2 regions of the Lysobacter sp. KIS68-7 genome follow, and region 1 is predicted to be linked to the other one. Evidence: riboswitches for the same ligand, from Rfam matches in the RefSeq annotation. Region 1 holds a riboswitch; the other holds the start of a gene.
What was found. Region 1 has a riboswitch for cobalamin ahead of LVB87_RS05270 (ribonucleoside-diphosphate reductase subunit alpha). Riboswitches for the same ligand answer to the same signal wherever they lie in the genome.

Region 1 (4,735 bases):
TCGGGCGGTTGGCGACCACGATGCCTGCGAGGTACACCGCGAGGTAGCCGCTGCCGCGCACGAGGTTGGTCATCGCGAACAAGGCGACGGCGCCCGCGAGCGCAAGCCACGGATGCAATCCCGGCGGCATCGTGAAGGTATTGAGCGTCCACACCATCAGGCGTCCGCCGAGATAACCGGCGACCAGGCCCGCGGCCATGGCCCACGCCAATTCCAATGCGAGCAACCAAGGTTCCGCATCGATGCCCTTGCCCGCGATCCACGTCGTCAACGCGAGCGTGAGGAACACCGCCATCGGATCGTTGCTGCCCGATTCGATTTCGAGCGTGGCATTCGTGCGTCGTTCGAGATGCAGGCCGCCCGCGCGCAACAGGAAGAACACCGCGGCCGCATCCGTCGAAGAGACCACGACGCCGAGCAGCGCCGCCTCCAGCCAGGGCAGATCGAGCAGATAAACCGCTGCGACGGCGGTAAGCGCCGCGGTGATCACCACGCCCACGCTGGCAAGCACCACCGACGGCACCACGCTGCCGCGCACATGCTGCGCGCGCGTGCGCAAACCGCCATCGAACAGGATCACCGCCAGCGCCAGCGACCCGACGAGATAGGTGAAGCCCAGGTCCGAGTAACGAATGCCGCCGGGCCCGTCTTCGCCGAGCACCAGGCCGAGCAGCAGGAACACCAGCAGCAACGGCGCACCGAACCGACGCGCGAGGAGCGACGAGGCGATGCCCGCCAGGATCAGCAACGCGCCGAAGAGCAGGCGCAGGTCGATGGCGTGCAGGTGCTCCAAGCCGGCCTTCTCCTTCGCGTGCAGCGAGTGTAGCCGGTGCCCCGTCCGCGATTGACAAGGATCGTAACCACGATATCTTGTGGCCGTCGGTTCCGGTGGCCACAAGCCAGCGGATGAAAAGGGAAGCCGGTCCAATACCGGCGCTGCCCCGCAGCGGTAGGTGGAAACGAAGTCGCGACAACGCACTGGGGCAGTGACCCCGGGAAGCGGCGACAAGTAGGTGATGCAGGTTCGGCAACGCGCCCGCATCGAGTCCACGAGCCCGAAGACCTGCCGACAGCCGCGCGATGCACGCCGCGCGGTGCCGGCCGCGGAATCTCCGGGGGGAGATGGCTGGTGGAGCAACGTCGGCCGCCGATTCCTTCGTGCGCGTCGCGACCGTTGCGACGCCGCTTTCCCAACCTCCCGCCTCCAACGCCCATGTCGATCGCCGAGGGAGCGACGGCCACGGTGCGCCACAGCAGGGAGCCGACCATGCACCAGGACACCCACGACGCCGCGCTCGCGGCGCCCGTCGCTTCGCCGACCTTCGACCTCACGCCGCCGCCGACCGCGACCACCATGCGCGTGACCAAGCGCAACGGTGCGAGCGAAGCCGTCGACCTCAACAAGATCGTGCGCGCGGTGACGCGCGCGGCCGAAGGGCTGCATGCGGTGGAACCGATGCGCGTGGCCACGCGCACCATCTCGGGCCTTTACGACGGTGCAACCACGCGCGAGCTCGACGAACTCTCCATCCGCACCGCCGCGCTGCTCACGGGCGAAGAACCCGAATACGGACGCCTGGCCGCGCGCTTGCTCGCCGGTGTGATCGCCAAGGAAGTGGCGGGGCAGGAAATCCACGCGTTTTCGCAGTCCATCGCGCGCGGGCATGAAGTCGGGTTGATCAACGACCGCCTGCTTGGCTTCGTGCAGGCCAACGCGCGCAAGCTCAACGATGCAATCGATCCGACGCTCGACTTCGGCTTTGACTACTTCGGCCTGCGTACGCTCTACGACCGGTATCTCCTGCGCCACCCGCGTACGCGCAAGGTGATCGAAACCCCGCAGCAGTTCTTCCTGCGCATCGGCTGCGCGCTTGGGGAAGACGTGCCCGGTGCGCTCGCGCTGTATCGCGCGATGGCCAACCTCGATTACCTGCCGTCCTCGCCCACCCTGTTCAACAGCGGCACCAACCACGAGCAGCTGTCCTCGTGCTTCCTGCTCGATTCGCCGCAGGACACGCTGGAATCGATTTACCAGCGCTACGGCGACATCGCGCAGTTGTCCAAGTTCAGCGGCGGCATCGGCGTGAGTTACACGCGCGTGCGTTCGCGCGGTTCGCTGATCAAATCGACCAACGGGCATTCCAACGGCATCGTGCCCTGGCTGAAGACGCTGGACGCGTCCGTCGCCGCGGTGAACCAGGGCGGCAAGCGCAAGGGCGCGGCCTGCGTGTACCTGGAGCCGTGGCATGCGGACGTGGAGGAATTCCTCGAGCTGCGCGACAACACGGGCGACGAGGCGCGGCGCACGCACAATCTCAACCTCGCCAACTGGGTGCCGGATCTGTTCATGCGGCGCGTGGAGGCGGATGCCGAGTGGTCGCTGTTCGATCCGCGCGTCGTGCCGGAATTCACCGACCTGTACGGCGAAGCCTTCGAGCGCGCCTACGAACAGGCTGAAGCCCAGGGCAAAGCGGCGCGCACGACCCGCGCGCGCGAGTTGTACGCGCGGATGATGCGCACGCTCGCGCAGACCGGCAACGGCTGGATGACCTTCAAGGACAAGTGCAACCGCGCGAGTAACCAGACGCTGCGCGCGCACAACGTCATCCACCTGTCGAACCTGTGCACCGAGATCCTGGAGATCACGTCCGCAGAGGAAACCGCGGTGTGCAACCTCGGCTCGATCAACCTCGCACGCCACGTGGACGCCGAGGCCGGCTTCGATTTCGACAAGCTCGCCGAAACCGTGCGTCTGGCCGTGCGTCAGCTCGACCGCGTCATCGACCTCAACTTCTATCCGATCGAAAGTGCGCGCCGCGGCAACCTGCGCTGGCGGCCGGTGGGGTTGGGCTGCATGGGCTTGCAGGATGTGCTCTTCGCGCTACGGCTGCCGTTCGACAGCGAGCAGGCGCGGACGCTGTCGACGAAGATCGCAGAGACCATCTACTTCCACGCGCTCGATACGTCCTGCGAACTGGCGATGGAACGCGGGGCGCATCCGTCGTTCGCGGATACGCGGGCATCGGTAGGCGAGCTGCAGTTCGATGCGTGGGGCGTGGTGCCGGATGAGGCCGGGCGCTGGGACGCGCTGCGCGAGCGCATCCAGGCGCATGGGCTGCGCAACTCGCTGCTGGTCGCGATTGCACCGACCGCCACCATTGCCTCGATCGCGGGCTGCTACGAATGCGTCGAGCCGCAGGTGAGCAACCTGTTCAAGCGCGAAACGCTGTCGGGCGACTTCCTGCAGGTGAATCGTTACCTGGTGGAGGAGTTGAAGAAGCTCGGCCAATGGACACCCGAGATGCGGGACGCCATCAAGCTTGCGGAAGGCTCGATCCAGGGCATCGCCGCGATCCCCGAGCCGCTGCGGGTGATCTATCGCACCGCATGGGAACTGCCCATGCGTGCGCTGATCGACATGGCCGCCGCGCGCGGCGCGTACATCGACCAATCCGCCTCACTCAACCTCTTCATGGAAAGCCCGAGCATCGGCGCGCTCTCGTCGATGTACATGTACGCCTGGAAGCAGGGCATCAAGACGACCTACTACCTGCGCTCGCGCCCGGCCACGAAGATCGCCAAGACCACCGTCGCCCCCTCGCCCACGCCTGTCGAAGCGATCGCCTGTTCTCTCGAAAACCCCGAATCCTGCGAGGCCTGCCAGTGAGCGCCGCCCGTCCCATGCTGCTCGATCCCGGTTTCGAGCTCACCCTGCGCCCGATGCGCTACCCGCAGTTCTACGAGATGTATCGCAATGCGGTGCGCAACACGTGGACGGTGGAGGAGGTCGACTTCGCGCTCGACGTGAACGACCTGCGCCACAAGTTTGGCCCGGCCGAGCGGCACCTGATCGAACGCCTGGTGGCCTTCTTCGCCACCGGCGATTCGATCGTCTCCAACAACCTGGTGCTGAACCTGTACCAGCACGTCAACGCTCCGGAAGCGCGTATGTATCTCTCGCGCCAGTTGTACGAGGAAGCGCTGCACGTGCAGTTCTACCTCACGCTGCTGGACACCTACCTGCCGGATCCGGCGGAACGTGCGCGGGCCTTCGCGGCGGTCGAGCGCATACCTTCGATCCGTCGCAAGGCGGAGTTCTGTTTCAAGTGGATGGAGTCGATCCGCGACCTGCAGCGACTGGAGACGCGGGAACAGCGGCGCCAGTTCCTGCTCAACCTCGCGTGCTTCGCCGGTTGCATCGAAGGGCTGTTCTTCTTCGGCGCCTTCGCCTACGTGTATTACCTGCGCTCGCGCGGGCTGCTGCATGGTTTGGCGAGCGGCACGAACTGGGTGTTTCGCGACGAGAGCGGGCACATGGCCTTCGCGTTCGAAGTGTTCCGCACAGCGCGCGAGGAAGAGCCCGAACTGATCGACGACGAGTTCCGCGCGCAGGTCGTGGAGATGATGACCGAAGCGGTCGAGTGCGAAGTAGCGTTTGCCGAAGACACGCTGTCCGGTGGCGTCGCGGGCCTGTCGATCCGCGACATGCGCGAATACCTGCAGTACTGCGCGGATCAGCGCATGGCGCAGCTCGGCCTGCCGGCGCATTTCGGCTCGCGCAATCCGTTTCCCTTCATGGACCTGCAGGACGTGCAGGAACTGACCAACTTCTTCGAGCGCAGAGTGTCGGCCTACCAGGTGGGCGTGCAGGGCGAAGTGGGCTTCGACCACGCGTTCTAGCGTTCGCGCAGCGTCCCGGGTTCGTCGCGCCAGCAGGGCAGGGCGCCCAGCAGCA
Region 2 (4,735 bases), 200 kb from region 1:
CACGCCGCTTACCGGCATCAACGTCATTGCACGCAACGTCGCCGAACCCTTCCAGGGTGCGATTTCGGCGATCTCCGGCGACCACACGCATGGCTACGCGGGGCCCGATGGTCGCTTCGCGCTGCATGGCCTCGTGCCCGGCGCCGATTACATCGTGTACGCCGACACGCTCGGCCGCGCCGGATACTCGACGCCACGCACCTTCCTGCCCTACGGCAAGTTCAGCGAGGAATACTGGAACGACGCCGAGTCCGGCGATGGCGCGGCCGACGCGCGCTGCGTCGCCACGCCCATCCTGGCGCAGGCGGCCGGTGCGTCCACGGACATCGACATCGTGTTGAACCGTCCCGGTGACGAACACTTCCTGCGCGTCATTCCCGTCCCCGGCTTCTCAGCCACCGACGTATCCGATGACGGGCACGTCATCGTCGGCCACATGGCGGTGGCGCCGAAACCGGGGGAGTTCTCCGCCCGCCCTGCTGCCGCGCGATGGTCCGAGGAAGACGGGCTGCAAATCGTCCCGGGCACCCGCGAGGTCGGCGGTTTCCCGCGCGTGAACGGAACGGGCGATGTGGTGTACGCCGGCTTCGCGGACGGCGCAGGTGTTTCGTGGGCGGGCCGATGGCGCGTCGGCGACGCGTCGGGGACGCCGCTCTCGGGCGGCAACATTCCCTTGAGCTCCTGCGATGACGGTGGCAGCTCGGTGTACGACATCGCCAAGGACGGCGAGATCGTCGTGGGGATCGCGTATCGCGGCGTGGGTTGCACTTCGCCGTTCGCCTTCCGTTGGACGGAAGCGACGGGGTACCAGGCAGTCGGAGGCGTCGGTCCGATGACGCGCGCCAATGCGGTCAGCGCCGACGGCCTCACCATCGCGGGCTGGAACGACGGGCATCGCGCCTTCGGCGGACGACAGGGCGTGTGGTGGAACCGCGGACGCCAGGCGTTCGCAAGTCCGTCGCCTGGTAATCCCTACCAGTTCTGGGGCGAGGCGCACGCCGTCTCGCACGATGGCACCGTCATCGTCGGCGGGCGTGGCGGTGGCGATGCAGCGATGCCGTGGCGCGCGACGCGTACGGGCGAACGTCGCGTGCTGGGACGACTCGACCCGGGCGGTGATTCCAGCGGCATTGCGACGGTCGTATCGCGCGATGGCACCGCCGTCTTCGGCTTCTTCAGATCGGCGTTCGATCGCCCCGCCTTCGTCTGGACCGAAGTGCTCGGCATGATGAACCTCGCGGAGTTCCTGTCCGGACAGGGAGCCGAACATGCGGAGCAGTTCTTGTTCGGCTCGCCGAGTGCCATCACGTTCGACGACAAGGTGCTCGTCGGGTGGGGCGCGATGGACGGCGCGAACATCACGTGGAGCTCGCGCCTGGAGTCGGTGGCCGTTTGCGAAACCGATGGCCTCGGCAACGACGTCACGCGCCATGTGGCGTTCCCGCACGGCATGGACGATGCGCTGCTGGCCGGCGCGCGCATCGGCCGCTGCGATCGCCTGTAAATGGAATCGCGTGCGGCGACGATGCACGTCGCCGCACGCTGCCGACGTTACTGCGCCGCGTATCGCACGCTCAGGAACCACTGTCGTCCCGGCTGCGCGTAGTACGCCGAGGTCTGGTAGTCCTTGTCGAAGGCGTTGCCCACGCGCGCCTGCAGGGTCCATTCCGGCGACGCGCGCCACTCCGCGCGCAGGTCCAGCGTGGAGAATCCGCCGACCGCGAGCGTGTTCGCCACGTCGTCCCAGCGGCGGCCTTCGCCGACCAGCGTCGCGCCGACGCTGAAATCGCCGAACGCGCGGTCGGCGTCGATGCGGCCCGTCGTGCGCGCGCGACGCGGCAACAGGTTGTCGTAGTCGAAGCCCTGGCTGTGGTTGCGCGGATCGACGTAGCTCGCCGCACCCGAGAGGTTCCATCCGCCGAGCGTCAGGCCACCGGTCAGTTCCGCACCGCGGATCCGCGCGCTGTCGAGGTTGTTCGCCATGAACAGCGAGATGTCGTACACGATCAGATCGTCGACCTTGGTCTGGTACGCGTTCAAGGCCCAGTTCCAGTCGGCCTTGCGCTGGCCGATGCCGAGTTCCCAGGTTTTCGATTCCTCGGGGCGCAGGTCCGGGTTGCCGAAGAACGGGAAGTACAGCTCGTTGAACGTCGGCGCCTTGAACGCGGTGCCCACGCTCGCCGTGAGGCGCAGGTCGTGCGCGAACGCGTAACCCCACGCCAAACCGCCCGTGGTGTGGCCGCCGAACTGTTCGTTGTCGTCGCGGCGCAGGCTGGCCTGCACGTTGTTCGCGCCGAAGTCGCCGAGGTACTGCCCGAACACCGCGTGGTTGTTGCGATCGGCGGACCACGCGCTGAACAGGTCCTCGACGTCCGCCTTGTCGCGCTGCCAGTCGAAGCCGGCCGTCACGGTGTGTCCGTCCGCCACGCGCACGTCGCCCTGCAACGAGGCGCTGTCGCGCTGGCTGGCGAACTGGTCGACGAAGCTGCGATCGCGCGAGTCGTAGGAGACGTCGCGGTTGCTGCCCGCGGACATCGTCCACGTCGTGCGGCCGACGTCGTAGCGGATCTTGCCGCCGACGACCTGCTGCGTGGTGTTGGACACGTCGGGCAAGCCGTAGAACGGATCGGAGTCGTATTCGTTGCGGCCCTGGTTGCGCAGCGCATTGCCTTCGATCACCAGGCCATCGATCGGACGCACGCCGCCGCGCAGCGAGATCGCATTGCTTTCGTAGCCGTCGCGATCCGGGTCGGGATTGTCGACGAAGCAACCGGCGAACACCGGCGTGGCGGCGCCGAGGCAGGACTGGAAGCCTTCGGTGGCCTGGTGGCTGTAGTCCGCGCCGAACCACGCGCGCTCGAAGCCGAAGTCGATGCCGGCGCTGAGTTCACGCAGGTCATCGGTGCCCGCGCCGAGGCGGAAATGCGGCCGCACGCCGTTCTGCGCCTTGCGCGTGAAGATCTGGATGACGCCGCCGATCGCGTCCGAGCCGTACAGGCTCGAGCGCGGACCGCGCACGATTTCGACGCGATCGATCAATTCGACCGGAATGTCCTGGATCGCGGTGAGGCCCGAGGTCGAGGAGCCCACGCGCACGCCGTCGACGAGGAACAACACGTGGTCCGACTCGGCGCCACGCATGAACAGCGTCGACAACTTGCCCGCGCCACCCTGGTTGACGAGGTTGATGCCGGCGCGTCCGCGCAACAGTTCGGGCAGCGAATGCGCCTGCGTGCGCTCGATCTCCTTGCGATCGATGACTTCGACCGCGGCGAGCGAATCGTCGACGGTGATGGCGGTGCGCGTGCCGGTGACGACGACGCGGTCGAGCTCCTGCGAGGACGTGCCGTCCTGTGCAAGCGCAAAAGAAGAAGACAGGGACAGCGCCAACGCAACCGCGCCGGCCAGGGAAGAACGCAACATGGGAACGACTCTCCAGCGCGCACGCCCGCGCGCATTCGGTGCAGGGAAGTTGCAGCAGCGGAGAGAAGCGGACGGGGCTGCGCGCGCATGGCGATGCAGCGGCCGCACGATGCCCTCCGCATCGCAACCAGTCGAGCTCCGTGGCCGGTCTCCGGGCTTGCGCGTCGAATCGTGTGCGAATGCACCGCGATCCGCGGCCTTCGCGCCTTCCCGTGCGATGCACAGTGGCGGTTGCGTCGGCCTGCGCGCTTACCGTTGCGGGGGCAGCGCCGGAATTGCGATCCATGGGGATCGCGCACCGGCTTCCCGTTTCAACCTCGGCGTTGCCACTGTCGGGCAGCGCCTCGGTCACCTCGAAGCGGGCGGCAGTGTAGCGTGAATGCGCAGCCGATGCGGCGTCGTCAGTCTTCGCCGGGCTCGTCGAACAGCCGGAAGGCCGGCGCGGCGTCTTCGGCATCGGCCACCTGGGTGGTGGTGACGGGCGAAGCGGCGGGTCGATTGCGCGGCGGCGGCAACAGCGCCGTGGCGGCGTCGGCGGCAAGGACGAGTTCGCTGCGGCGCGCCTCGGGCACGTCCTGCCAATGGCAGTCGAGCAAGGCGCCTTCCAGCGCATAGAGGAGATTGAGGCTGGGCTTGAAGCCGGCGCGCTTCACGCGCATGAACGCATCGACTGCGCCGACCGCTTCCAGGTCCTCGCGCGAGCGCAGGCCGACCTGGCGAAGCCAGGCCGCACTCTTCGGGCCGATGTTCCGCAGCTTCACCGTGCTCACCCCAAGCTCTCCATGAACAGTCGGGCGATCTCCTCCAGCCCCTCCTGATCCATAACGTCGAAGCGGGCGTGGACCGGACTGTCGAGGTCCAGCACGCCGACGAGCGCGCCCTGGTGCACCAGCGGCACCACGAGCTCCGAATTGGAGGCCGAATCGCACGCGATGTGGCCGGGGAAGGCGTGGACGTCGTCGATGCGCTGCGTGGTGCGCGTGCTTGCGGCGGCACCGCACACGCCCTTGTCGAGCGGGATGCGCACGCACGCCGGCAAGCCCTGGAAGGGGCCCACGACAAGTTCGGTGCCATCGAAGAAGTAGAAGCCCGCCCAGTTCAGATCGGGCAGCGCGTGGTAGATGAGCGCGGACAGGTTCGCCGCGTTGGCGATGCGGTCGCGTTCGCCGTGCAGTAGCGCGCGCGCCTGCTCGGCGAGTTCGGCGTACTGCTCCGGCTTGGTGCCGCTGAGGGAGGAGGTCGTGAACATCCGCCGAGTGTAGCGCGGCCACCGGGTACCATTGCCGACATGGATGCAACGCTGCCCCAAAGC

Region 2: it holds a riboswitch for cobalamin, as region 1 does, so the genes downstream of both, btuB (TonB-dependent vitamin B12 receptor) here and LVB87_RS05270 (ribonucleoside-diphosphate reductase subunit alpha) in region 1, are expected to answer to the same signal.

The regions. Positions count from the first base shown of each region.
Region 1 covers NZ_CP089925.1:1,117,914-1,122,648, forward strand. The annotation lists gene LVB87_RS05265 (potassium/proton antiporter) at 1-793, opposite strand, end outside; cobalamin riboswitch at 864-1,086, shown strand; gene LVB87_RS05270 (ribonucleoside-diphosphate reductase subunit alpha) at 1,268-3,667, shown strand; gene LVB87_RS05275 (ribonucleotide-diphosphate reductase subunit beta) at 3,682-4,680, shown strand; gene LVB87_RS05280 (hypothetical protein) at 4,677-4,735, opposite strand, start outside.
Region 2 covers NZ_CP089925.1:1,315,894-1,320,628, forward strand. The annotation lists gene LVB87_RS06255 (hypothetical protein) at 1-1,504, shown strand, start outside; gene btuB (TonB-dependent vitamin B12 receptor) at 1,552-3,423, opposite strand; cobalamin riboswitch at 3,548-3,769, opposite strand; gene LVB87_RS06265 (TfoX/Sxy family protein) at 3,825-4,193, opposite strand; gene LVB87_RS06270 (GAF domain-containing protein) at 4,190-4,672, opposite strand; gene bioD (dethiobiotin synthase) at 4,712-4,735, shown strand, end outside.